Linked DNA regions of Cycloclasticus pugetii PS-1. The protein of the gene in region 1 interacts with the protein of each later gene in a pairwise test. Links are inferred from orthologs where the notes say so. Each region holds a gene or a part of one and is shown on either strand. Other genes may lie near its edges.

Region 1 (6,805 bases):
GAACATTAGCATCACCGTTAATGGTAGAAACCACTGCTGTTTTCTTCCCTGCTGAACCAAATTTCTTTACATCAGAGACTATTGACTGCCAATCTGAATGACCAAAGGGAGTGTAATTGATCATAATGTCTTCTGCTGCAACACCCTTTGATTTCAGATACGCCTCAAGAATTTTGTTTGTTGTTCGTGGGTAGACATAATCAGTTCCGGCTAATACCCAACGCTCAACACCAATGTCACTCATCAGGTAATCTACCGCTGGAATAGCTTGTTGATTAGGTGCAGCCCCAGTATAGAAAACATTTTTAGAAGACTCTTCGCCTTCGTACTGTACTGGATAAAAAAGTATACTGTCTGACTCTTCAAACACAGGTAATACTGATTTACGTGACACTGAAGTCCAACAACCAAATACCGCTGATACCTTATCTTTATCAATTAACTCCTTCGCTTTCTCAGCAAATAATGGCCAATTTGAAGCAGGATCAACCACAACGGGTTCTAGTTTCTTCCCTAGCAAACCACCTTTTTTATTTTGCTCTTCAATTAACATTAAAACCGTATCTTTTAATGTCGTTTCACTGATTGCCATGGTGCCTGATAATGAATGCAATACCCCTACCTTAATTGTATCTTCTGCCGCATAGACATTACTTGCTATTAAGGCACCTGCTGAAACTAATGATGTAACTAATTTTCGTTTTATATTCATTTTGATTTCCCTATTTAATAGTGTTGAGCTAATTATTAATACTGGAATTGATAACCGATAACAAAAGCATCCATATCATTTGTTCCGTTGTCTGTGCTTGAGTAAGCCACAGAAATTCGAGAGTTAAACCCATCGATAACATAATTAAAACCAGCATCAATTGTTTCAGAATCGCTGCCGTTATCTGGGTTTACTTCTGAGTAAGAAAAGTAAGGTTGAACCTTGCCTATACCTAACTTGTTTGGAAACAAGTAAAGTGTTGTTGCTTTCCATGAATCACCTTCAAATAAACCAAATGCATTTGTTTTTCCGTCTAAATCAAAGTCTTTATAGGCTGCTTCAATGGTCAAAACACCTTCGTTTTCCAACACGTTTTCATATAAAACATCTGTATATAAGGCTGTGAAATCACCTAAATCACCAACAATACCGGTAGCATCTTCCTCAAATTGAGCAGCCACTGAGACAGTAAAAATATCGCCCGCTGCACCGTATGATGTACTACCTGTGTAATAACCAGGTGCTTTTTCAACATTTAAGAAGTTATAACTGAACCTCGCTGCATATAAAAAGTTATCATCTGGGTCCGCATCACCCATCCCTGCACTTTCATAACCTTCAAAAACACCGACAGCATAGGTAAAACGCTCCTCAGCTCCTAAACGACCCCATACCGTTACACCTTCATCACGGCCATATAGACCTGCATTACCTTTTCCATGATCTTCTCCTTGATCAGCAGGGCCAAATGGGGTTTTAAAAGCATTCCATATATTGGCGTAGTATGGACCACTCATTTCTTCACGATCAGCAGGCACTAGCATGCGGCCAGCCCATATATTTAGTGCAGGGTTAATCTTAAACTTTGCAATAGCATCTAAAATTCCAAACTCCTCATCAAATGGTGCATTAGAACTACTCCAAAATGTCTCGGTATTTAATTCAAACCCGAAATTTTCAGAAATTTGACCATTAATATAGATTCGCGCGCTATCCAAGTTAAAATCATTTGACCAATCATCCCCACTAGGCGACGCATCCTCTACTGCAGTGAAACTTGTTCTCACGCCCACACCGAAACTTATCCATTTACCATCTGAACCTTCAAATTTTGCACCAGCCAATACAGAACCAGTCATGACTTGAGCAGCAATTAATGCCGCAATCCCTGTCACTTTTCCTGAATATTTCATCATTCATTACCTTTTATCTTGTCAATGGAAGGTACTAAAATGCGAATATCATGCCAGAATATAACCCTTTGTTTTTAATGGATAATGACTATATATTTAGAATTATTGCACAAAAAAAGCTCATAAAAATGAGCCTAAAAAAATTAATGAATTAATTTGGTGCGATTTCCAGATATAAACTAATCGCTAAAATAAAAGAACCCTCTCTTAAACAAACCTAGACCTGATTTACTTTGTGATCTTGCATCATTCGATGAATAAATACAGGCTTATATTGGTAAAGCTAACCATTGCTTTTATTTCTTATAAGGAATCAAACTATCTAAACCTCTGCTAACAGATGTTTCGACAATTAATACATACCTTAAATATACCTATCTTGTAATTATTTAATTTGTTTTTCACACGGCTTCAATAAATTTTTTTAAATCCAGGGTAAAAATAAGCTCCTGAAAGCTTATTTAAGAAGCCTTTTCACATAAAGCAACCCGTTTGTATGCGTTTTTTATTTTTAAGCTCTACAGCAAAGGATAAAGCCTTTAGTGAAATTCATTTCCGATTTTTCAAAAAAAAGCGGAAATTTAATTTCCGCCTTTGATACTTTTAAACGACTCATAACCCTTCTGGTTTATGTGTGTTATTTTTTCATAAAAAACTACACATCTAAGTTTGCTACTTCTAATGCGTTTTTTTCTATAAAGTTTCGCCTAGGTTCTACTTCATCTCCCATTAATGTTGTAAACACTCCATCAGCTGCAATGGCATCCTCTATTCTTACCTGCAATAAACGTCTTGAGTCTGCATCTAATGTTGTCTCCCATAGTTGATCTGGGTTCATTTCTCCTAGCCCTTTATAACGCTGGATTTGTTGACCTTTTCTTGCTTCTTTCATTAATAATTCAAAAACTTCTTTAAAACTAGTCACAGTATGTTTCTTATCAGCAATATTAAGGTGCGTGTCTTCCTCAAACATACCCACTAATGTTTTACCAAAACTGACTAAGCGTTTATATTCACCTGATTTAAAGAATAGACGTGGCATTTCAAAAGATTTCTCTACTCCATGAGACATGGTTATACAGTGAACCGACCAATTATCTTGTTGGTACTTTAATGACAAACTATATTGGGTTGGGCAACTTTCTATTCCGTTTAGGTTTTTTTCTAAGTCTTGTAACCAATCATTTAACTCGTCTTCACTAACAGATTCTGTTATTTCAGTAGAAACCAATAGCTCGTTTAAAATCAACTCATCATAACGCCCCGCCAGTCTCGCAATCATTCCTTCAATTTGAATATGTTCTTTTGCAAGTTCTTCTAGCGCAAGCCCTGTAATAGCTGGTGTTGTCTCATTAATAACTAAACTTGCTTTTTGTAAAGCCAATTGTAGAAGGTAACTATTCAGCTCATTATCATCCTTAACATAATATTCTTGTTTACCTTTTTTTACCTTATATAAAGGCGGTTGCGCAATATAGACATTACCATTCTCAATCAACTCAGGCATTTGGCGATAGAAAAAAGTTAATAACAATGTTCGTATATGTGAGCCATCCACATCGGCATCTGTCATGATAATGATCTTATGATAACGAAGATTTTCTGGCTTATACTCTTCCTTACCAATACCACAACCCAATGCTGTTATTAAGGTTCCCACTTCATCCGACGATAACATTTTATCGAACCGAGCTTTTTCTACATTGAGTATTTTTCCTTTCAACGGCAATATCGCTTGAGTTCTTCGATCTCTGCCTTGCTTTGCTGAGCCTCCAGCCGAGTCCCCTTCCACTAGAAATATTTCTGATAATGCAGGGTCTTTTTCTTGGCAATCAGCTAATTTCCCAGGCAAACCAGCAATATCTAAAGCAGACTTACGTCGTGTCATTTCCCTTGCTTTTCTAGCCGCATCTCTCGCCCTGGCTGCTTCTAGCATTTTGCCAGCTATTTCTTTTGCTTCTGTTGGGTTTTCTAACAAAAACTCTTGTAGCGCTTCAGCTAAGGATGACTCAACAATGGATTTCACTTCCGAAGACACCAATTTGTCTTTCGTTTGTGATGAAAACTTAGGATCTGGTACTTTAACTGATAAGACTGCCGTCAGCCCTTCACGCGCATCATCACCCGATGTTGTCACCTTCTGTTTTTTTGCTAGGCCGCTACCTTCTATATATTGATTTAATGTTCGAGTGAGACCTGCTCTAAAACCTGCTAAATGTGTCCCCCCATCTCTCTGAGGAATGTTATTTGTATAACAAAAAATATTCTCTTGATAAGAATCATTCCATTGCAAAGCCACCTCCACATTCACATCATTCTTATCTACGTTGATATAAATAATATTTTCATGGATTTGAGATTTATTTTTATTTAGGTGATTAACAAACGCTTTAATCCCACCTTCATATTCAAAGATCTCTTCTTTTGCGGTGCGCTCATCCGATAACCTAATTCTTACACCAGAATTCAAAAACGATAATTCTCGTAGCCTTTTTGCCAATAAGTCAAAATGAAATTCAATATTACTGAAGGTACCGATACTTGGTTTAAACCTCAGACTTGTTCCTGTTTTTTCAGTTGGTCCTACAACTTTTAACGGCTCTACAGGTTCACCTTTTTTATACAGCTGATAATGCTGACTACCTTCCCTGTTTATAGTTAACTCTAATTCGTCAGATAGCGCGTTAACAACAGACACACCCACACCATGCAATCCACCGGACACTTTGTAAGCGTTATCATTAAACTTACCGCCTGCGTGGAGCACCGTCATAATGACTTCAGCAGCTGATCTCCCCTCATCGGGATGGATATCAACAGGAATACCACGACCGTCATCTGTGATAGTAACCGAATTATCTTCATGAATAATTACACCAACCTCTGTGCAGTAGCCTGCTAAAGCCTCATCAATAGAATTATCAACCGCCTCAAACACCATATGATGTAAGCCTGAACCATCATCGGTATCACCTATATACATTCCCGGGCGCTTTCTAACCGCATCTAAGCCCTTTAGAACTTGTATATTTGATGAATCATAAGTCTCATTGTTTTTTTCTTCGCTCACTTAACTATCCTCTATCTGCATAACTCCACGTTTCACGTGAAACACCTTAGTTTCTTTCGCATCAATAAACTCTAAAAACAAATCTATATTTGTTGTCGTCACGAAAGTCTGTATATTTAGTTTCTGTAAAAAAAACATTACTTTTCTTACATTCTCCCTATCAAGCTCAGCACCTAAATCATCCAATAACACACAAACCGACTTAGATACTCGATCACGCATTAACTTAATTTGCGCTAAATACATCGCAATGACCAGCAGTTTCATCTGCCCTCTGGATAAATAATCCTGTGCTAACCTTCCATTAACCAGAACCTTAATATCTGCTTTATGCGCGCCTGCTGTGGTGAAGCCATACAAGATATCTCGGTCCTTTGCTTTATTAAGCGCATCCTCAAACGATAAGCTTTTATCCCAGCCTTTTAAGTAATTTAAAGTAACCTCTGCATCACCAATAAACTGACAGGCAATACCTTTAAGTTCTTTATCTAACAATTCAAGATACTTCTCTCTTTCATGACTGACTATTGTACCGTATTCAATCAGTTTATTATTCCAAACAGTTAATGTATCTAATTGTTTGGTTTTCAATAACTTATTCCTCTGTTTCAATAAGTGGTTATATTGCTTCGATATATTCAAAAATGAGTGTTTCACGTGGAACACACCGGTATCAATAAAAGCCCTTCTATCAACCCCACCATTTTCTAATAATGTTTGGGATTCAGGCCTGATAAGGTGTGCATGAAACAGACGGGATAATTCAGAAGATTTTTTTTCTGATCGAGCATTTATCCTGATAATGGTTTTATGTTTGTTTTTTTTGATCGCTATCTTATGAGAAACGTTCACATAAGCTAATTGGGCAAAAACAATAAGGCTATCTTTATTGTGTGAGAGAACCTTAGTGATATTTTGCGTTCTAAAAGAGCGCGCCCTACTTAGTATGTAAAGCGACTCTAGAATTGATGTTTTTCCACTCCCGTTAGGCCCAACAATAATATTAAGCTTAGGAGATGGTTGGAATATTATATTTTCAATATTCCTAACATCTTTAATTTGAATATCGACTAAAGACAAGAAAAATAATTACAGTAAAAATGTTTATATACGCATTGGCATAATAATAAATTGACTTCTCTTATCTTCTGGGTTTTCAAGCAAGCAACTACTGTTTGTATCAGTAAAAGAAACTAACACATTATCCGATTCAATTACATTTAGGGCATCCATTAAATAACTTGAATTAAAGCCCATACTCATCTCATCACCATTGTAATCAACCACTACTTCTTCTTCGGCTTCATCCTGTTCAGGGTTATTAGCATTAATAGTCATTAATTGGTTTGATAAGTCTAAACGTATTCCTTTATATTTTTCATTGGATAAAATGGAAACACGAGATAAAGCGGATTTAAAAGATAACTTATTGATATTAAAGCTATGTTTACTTTGTTCAGGGACTACATTATTAAAATCAGGGAAGCGTCCATCAATCAACTTTGCATTAAGTTCAACATCACCCAACGAGAATTTAATACTGTTTTTAGCGATCTTTATCTCAACAGCACCTTCAAATTTATCCATTAGTCTGAGTAATTCTTGGGCTGCTTTTCTTGGAATGATAACCTGGTTAATGGATTGATTTTCATTATCAATTTTATTTTTAGATAGGGCTAGTCGATGACCGTCTGAGGCGACAGTTTGTAATTCACCATCAACAATTTCCATCATTAAACCATTTAGATAATAACGAACATCTTGTTGTGCCATACAAAAAATAGTTTTACTAAAGGCTTTTAATAAAACCTCTTGGTTAATGCTTATTTG
Region 2 (6,788 bases), 700 kb from region 1 along the record:
TTTGGAGCGAATGGCCGATAAGTCTGCCAGTAATATTATCGCGGCACTTGAAAAAAGCAAGGTAACGACCCTGCCGAAGTTTCTGTATGCGTTGGGTATTCGAGAAGTAGGCGAGGTGACTGCGGCAAGCTTATCGAGCTATTTTGGACAGCTGGATGTGATACAGAGTGCCACTGTTGAAGAGTTGGAGAAGGTGCCTGATGTTGGGCCTATTGTTGCACAACATATCGTGGCTTTCTTTGAGTTGGCGCATAACCGTGAGGTAATAGCGAGCTTGAAAAACTTAGGGGTTAGTTGGCCCAATGTTGAAGCAGTTCCCCAAGATGATCAGGCTTTATCAGGTAAAGTCTTTGTGTTGACCGGTACATTGTCGACGATGGGGCGTATTGAAGCGAAAGAAGCCTTGCAATTATTGGGTGCAAAAGTGACTGGAAGCGTCTCGAAAAAAACCGATTATGTTGTTGCCGGGGAGGATGCTGGTTCAAAGTTGAAAAAAGCCCAGTCGCTAGGGGTGACGGTATTATCAGAAGACGATTTAATAAAGCTAATAGCAAAGGACTGAATATAACTGTAACGCTATGGATGCCGATTTAGAAACGCAAGTTTGCGTGTTACAAAGCCATATGGATGGCATGATTTCGCGTGCGCAAAAGAATGAGGAAATGTTGAAACGTTTTCAAGACTTGGAAATGCGTTTATTGTCACTGAATTCTTTACGTGAATTAATTGAGCATATTAACGACGATGCCCAGTTAGCCTTTAATCTCGACTCTTTATCGTTGGTGCTCGCAGATGAAGATGATGAGATAAAGCAGTTTCTTACCGAGGATGGTTTTAGGTTTGATGAATACCCGAATATTATTTTTTTATCTAAGGGAGGGGTGTTTAAAGATGAGCTGGGTTTGTCTCAACGAATTTTGCTAGGCGCTGCTAATGATGTCCTACCCCAGGTTTTTTGGCCAGCTAATAAAACAGCGCCAAAGACAGTAGCGATTATTCCTCTTGTGCGGCGTGGTATTTATCTGGGCTGTATGGTGTTTGGTAGTGAAGATGAGGGACGTTTTCAAGTAGAAATGGCGACATATTTTTTGGAGCGTCTAGGTAAGGTGATGAGCGTGTGCATGGAAAACACGCTGAATTATGAACAGCTCAGGCGCACTAGCCTATTTGATACGCTGACAGGGGTGAATAATAGGCGGTTCTTTGAACAACGGATGGATGAAGAGATGCTTCGCTGCTTAAGAACGGGTGATAGTCTGTCGTGTTTGTTTATTGATATAGACTTTTTTAAGGCGGTGAACGATAACTTTGGGCATCAAGTAGGTGATCTGGCGCTTCGACACGTGGCGGAGACATTACGTGGTCAATTGCGAGCAAATGACATTCTGGCGCGTTATGGTGGTGAAGAGTTTGTGGCGATATTGCCAACTGCCTCTGAGAAGAAGGGTATTGAAGTAGCAGAAAGGATGCGGCAGTCGGTTGCTAATGCCTCAATAGAAATGGCCGGCGAAAGTTCACTAGCGCTGACCGTTTCAATTGGTGTTTCAACGTTTGTTGTTGCAGAACCAGGGGTATCTAAGCCTTTGGGGGCTAGTCAGTTAATAGATGTTGCCGATAAGGCTTTGTATCAGGCAAAAAAATCTGGGCGTAATCTCGTGCGCAGTGGTGGAGAAGTAAAGTCGTGCTCAGTTGTTGATAAAAGAGCCGAGTAGCACGCTGGGTTTGTTTCTATGGTTCAGTATAGGGCGTAGCGGCTTCTTTAGGTCATATTTTATGGCGATGTAATGGCGATGTAATGGCGAAAGCTTAGGAGCATTGTTTTGTGCGGGCAAACAAAGTTATCAAGAGCACCGTTTTTCGGGTATAATTTCGGCTTTATTTAGCATAAATTTTTTGGCGATAAAAAGCTGATGTGAAGTATATTTTTATCGCTTTCTTAATGTTTTTTTGAATTATTTGGCATCCTAGGAGATACCGATACATGTCTGAGCTTGTAAAAGAAACGATCCCCGTCAATATTGAAGATGAGATGCGCCAGTCTTATTTAGACTACGCGATGAGTGTTATTGTTGGGAGAGCCTTGCCAGATGTACGTGATGGCTTAAAGCCAGTGCACCGTAGGGTGTTGTACGCAATGAATGTGTTGAACAACGATTGGAATAAACCTTATAAGAAATCCGCCCGTATTGTTGGGGATGTTATTGGTAAATATCACCCTCATGGTGATACCGCTGTGTATGACACCATCGTTCGGATGGCGCAGCCTTTTTCTATGCGTCATATGTTGGTGGATGGTCAGGGTAACTTTGGTTCAGTTGATGGTGATTCTGCAGCGGCGATGCGGTATACCGAAATCAGAATGTCAAAGTTGTCGCATGAAATGTTAACTGACCTAGATAAGGAAACAGTTGATTTTACTGCTAACTACGATGAATCAGAGCACGAACCCAGTGTGTTGCCTGCGCGTGCTCCTTTACTGCTCATTAATGGTTCGTCTGGTATAGCGGTGGGCATGGCGACGAATATTCCGCCACATAATCTTGCGGAAGTAACCTCAGCATGTCTGCGTTTGATTGAGGAGCCTGAAACAACCATTGATCAATTGCTGGAATATATTCCAGGGCCTGATTTTCCAACGGCAGGTATTATCAATGGTGCCACCGGTATTCGCGAAGCTTACCAAACAGGCCGCGGTAAAATTTACCTACGTGCGCGTTACCATGTTGAAGGCGAAGAAAGTTCAAATAGTAAGCTGTCTATTATCGTCACTGAATTGCCGTATCAAGTAAATAAAGCACGCTTGATGGAGAAAATTGCTCATCTTGTTAAAGATGGCAAGCTAGAAGGTATTTCAGGCCTGCGTGATGAGTCAGATAAAGACGGCATGCGTATGGTGATAGAGCTTAAACGTGGCGAAGTGCCTGAAGTGATTATCAATAATTTATATCAACACACGCAACTTCAGAATGTGTTCGGTATTAACATGGTGGCGCTGATCGATGGTCGCCCTAAATGTTTGAACCTTAAGCAAATCCTTAATGCGTTTATTGATCATCGACGTGAAGTCGTAACGCGCAGAACAATTTATGACTTACGTAAAGCGCGTGAGCGTGCTCATACCCTAGAAGGGTTAGCGATTGCGTTGTCGAACATTGATGAAATGATCGCGATGATTAAGGCAGCAAAGACCCCTGCCGAAGCAAAGGTGAGCTTGCTGGGAGCAGCTTGGGAGCCTGGTTTAGTAGCTGACTTATTATCAAAAGCAGACTCAAGCCGTTCTCGCCCAGATAAGCTTGAAGAGCAATATGGCATTGTTGATGGGCGTTATCATTTGTCTCCTGCGCAAGCGCAGGCTATTTTAGAGTTGCGCCTGCACCGTTTGACAGGGCTTGAGCAAGATAAGATTCTTCAAGAATATAAAGATCTTCTTGTTGTAATTGATGACCTTTTAGATATTTTGGCGAACAGGGATCGCTTGATGTCAGTGATCAGTGAAGAGCTGAAAACACTGATAGAAGAATATAAAGAAGAGCGTAGAACAGAAATTGTTGATAAGTTTTTAAACCTCACGGCAGAAGATTTAATTACCGAAGAAGATATGGTGGTGACTTTGTCGCATGAGGGTTATGTGAAATCACAGCCGCTTACTTCATATACTGCGCAACGTCGTGGTGGAAAGGGTAAAACAGCCGCAAACACAAAGAATGAAGACTTTATTGATAAGCTGTTTATTGCCAACACACATGACACAGTTTTATGTTTCTCGAGTAAAGGGAAAGTCTATTGGTTGCGCGTGTTCAATTTGCCGGTGGCCAGTAGGGTTGCGAGAGGTAAACCGATTGTCAATTTGCTGCCGCTAGACAGTGACGAACGTATTAACGCTATTTTGCCAATTCGTGAGTTCAATGAAGATGAATATATTTTCATGGCTACTGAATCGGGCACGGTTAAAAAGACCCATATTAAAGAGTTTGAAAAACCACGTGCGAACGGCAAAATTGCTATTGATTTGCGTGATGACGATACCTTAGTTGGCGTTGCAGTCACCGATGGCGAAAAAGACGTTATGTTATTTGCTAGCTCAGGCAAGGTAGCTAGTTTTAAAGAGGCAGATGTTCGGGTGATGGGACGTACAGCAAGTGGTGTTCGGGGTATGCGTTTAAAAGATGAAGAACATATTATTTCATTGATTATTTCAGAACCAGGCACTGTTTTAACATTAACCCAAAATGGTTACGGTAAGCGCACAAAAATTGAAGAGTATCCGATTCATAAGCGAGGTGGGCAAGGGGTTATAGCAATGCAAACCAGTGAACGTAATGGTGCGTTGGTCGGTGCTGTCTTGGTAGATGAAAGCGACGAGCTAATGCTGATCACCGATGGCGGTACATTGGTTAGAACGCGAACCAGTGAAATATCAATTTTAGGGAGAAATACACAAGGTGTTCGTGTTATTCGTCCCGCTAAGAATGAAAAAGTCATCGGTTTAGATCGTATTGCTAGCTTAGATGATGAAGAGGGTGAAGAAGTCGCCCTTGATGAAGAAATTACAGATTAATTGTTTTAAGGAGAGTTAGATGTCCCGTGTATATAATTTCAGTGCCGGCCCGGCTGCAGTACCTGTAGACGTATTGAAAAAAGCCCAACAAGAAATGCTTGAGTGGCATGACTCGGGTATGTCTGTTATGGAAATGAGTCACCGTGGTAAAGACTTTATTTCAATTGCAGAAAAAGCAGAAGCCGATGTTCGAGAACTAATGAACGTTCCTGAGAACTATAAGGTTCTATTTTTACAAGGTGGTGCAACAACCCAATTTTCAATGGTGCCGATGAATTTACTTCGCGGTAAAGATAAAACCTGTTATGTCAATACAGGTGCTTGGTCTAAAAAAGCCATTAAAGAAGCTAAAATTCATAGCAATGTGCACATTTCGGCCAGCTCAGAATCGACTAACTTCACTACAATCCCAGCAGTAGACAGTTGGGATGTTGATCAAAATGCGGCCTACTTGCATTACACCAGTAATGAAACCATTGGTGGTGTTGAATTTCACTCTATACCCGATGTAGGTGATATAGATTTGGTTGCGGACATGTCATCAAATATTTTATCTAGAGAGTTTGATGTCAGTAAGTTTGGTGTCATTTATGCTGGCGGTCAGAAGAATATGGGGCCATCGGGTATAGCGCTTACAATAGTGCGTGAAGACTTGATTGGCAATGTGAAAGCCGGTTCGCCGTCCATGATGGATTATAAAAATCATGCAGATGCAGGGTCAATGTTTAATACACCTGCCACCTACAGCTGGTACTTAATGGGCTTAGTGTTTGAGTGGATAAAAGAGCAAGGCGGTGTGTCAGCGATAGAAGCACAAAATGTTCGTAAGGCTGAAAAACTTTATGCTGCGATTGATAACTCAGATTTTTATGCAAACCCTGTCGAGTTGACCTCACGATCAAGAATGAATATTCCATTTACCTTGGCAAATGCTGAATTAGAAGGCTTATTTTTAAGTGAAGCTAAATCAGCTGGCCTAGTCACTTTAAAGGGTCATCGATCAGTAGGGGGTATGCGTGCCAGCATTTATAATGCAATGCCAGAAGAAGGGGTTGATGCATTGATCAGTATGATGGCTGAGTTTGAAAGAACAAAGGCATAGACAAACAGTTAATAATTTATAGGTTAGTAAACATGTACAAAATACAAACATTGAACAACATTTCTGTAAAAGGCCTTGAGAAATTTCCAAGAGAGACCTATGAAGTGGCCTCTGAAATTCAAAACCCAGATGCTTATATGCTGCGTTCTTTAAAGCTGCATAATGTAGATATACCTGAAAGTGTTTTAGCAATTGGACGAGCCGGTGCCGGTGTTAATAATATACCCATTGAGAAAATGAGTGCACGAGGTGTTCCTGTGTTTAATGCACCAGGCGCTAATGCAAATGCGGTAAAAGAATTAGTTTTAACAGGTATGCTTTTAGGTTGCCGAAATATATGTCAGGCGTGGGAATGTGCAAAAAACCTTACAGGCGATGACGAGTCCATTAGTAAAGAAGTAGAGCAAGTTAAGAAAAAATTTGTAGGCTTTGAATTACCAGGTCGTACATTAGGCGTTATTGGCTTAGGTGCGATTGGCACATCCGTGGCGAATATGGCGCGAGATTTAGGCATGAACGTTGTAGGATATGACCCAGCGTTGACTGTTGAGCGTGCGTGGCAGCTATCATCATCTATTGAATCTGCAAATACAGTCGATGAGTTGTTAGCAAAGTCTGATTTTGTGACGATCCACGTGCCGTTTAATGAGGGAACAAAGAACCTCATTAATGCACGTCGTATTAACACGATGAATGATAATGCGATTATTTTGAATTTTTCTCGCAACGGAATTGTAAATGATGAAGACGTTGTTGAAGCGTTAAATGCCGGTAAGCTGTATTCATACATTTGTGATTTTCCAAGTAACCTATTAAAAGATCACCCGCGTGTCATTACCTTGCCACATCTTGGGGCTTCTACAGGGGAAGCTGAAGAAAATTGTGCAATTATGATTGCTGATCAATTAAAGGATTTCCTAGAAAATGGAAATATCAAAAACTCGGTGAATTTTCCACAAGTCAAGATGCCACGAGTGAGTGGTTACCGTATGGCTATTGCAAATTCTAATGTACCTAATATGGTTGGGCAAATTTCGAGTATTCTTGCGGAAACAGGTCATAACATCTTAGATTTATTGAATAAATCGAGAGGCGACTTGGCGTATACCTTATTAGATGTGGATACAG

Evidence for each region.
Region 2: the proteins of gyrB (region 1) and gyrA interact in binary tests that used the Escherichia coli proteins (3 or more experiments, as listed by UniProt). The link is inferred for Cycloclasticus pugetii PS-1 from one-to-one orthologs.

What each region holds. Positions count from the first base shown.
Region 1 is NZ_ARVU01000001.1:1,994-8,798, reverse strand. The notes cover bases 2,269-5,375. They hold gyrB (DNA topoisomerase (ATP-hydrolyzing) subunit B), read right to left. Parts: upstream 4,976-5,375; coding sequence 2,561-4,975; downstream 2,269-2,560. Other genes in these bases: recF (DNA replication/repair protein RecF), read right to left, coding at 4,976-5,375. Outside these bases: urtA (urea ABC transporter substrate-binding protein), read right to left, coding at 1-712; CYCPU_RS0100025 (hypothetical protein), read right to left, coding at 748-1,908; more of recF, read right to left, coding at 5,376-6,055; dnaN (DNA polymerase III subunit beta), read right to left, coding at 6,080-6,805. UniProt on the Escherichia coli protein: DNA gyrase negatively supercoils closed circular double-stranded DNA in an ATP-dependent manner to maintain chromosomes in an underwound state.
Region 2 is NZ_ARVU01000001.1:698,481-705,268, forward strand. The notes cover bases 1,680-4,769. They hold gyrA (DNA gyrase subunit A), read left to right. Parts: upstream 1,680-1,981; coding sequence 1,982-4,558; downstream 4,559-4,769. Other genes in these bases: CYCPU_RS0103440 (GGDEF domain-containing protein), read left to right, coding at 1,680-1,712; serC (3-phosphoserine/phosphohydroxythreonine transaminase), read left to right, coding at 4,578-4,769. Outside these bases: NAD-dependent DNA ligase LigA, read left to right, coding at 1-562; more of CYCPU_RS0103440, read left to right, coding at 579-1,679; more of serC, read left to right, coding at 4,770-5,660; CYCPU_RS0103455 (phosphoglycerate dehydrogenase), read left to right, coding at 5,693-6,788. UniProt on the Escherichia coli protein: A type II topoisomerase that negatively supercoils closed circular double-stranded (ds) DNA in an ATP-dependent manner to maintain chromosomes in an underwound state.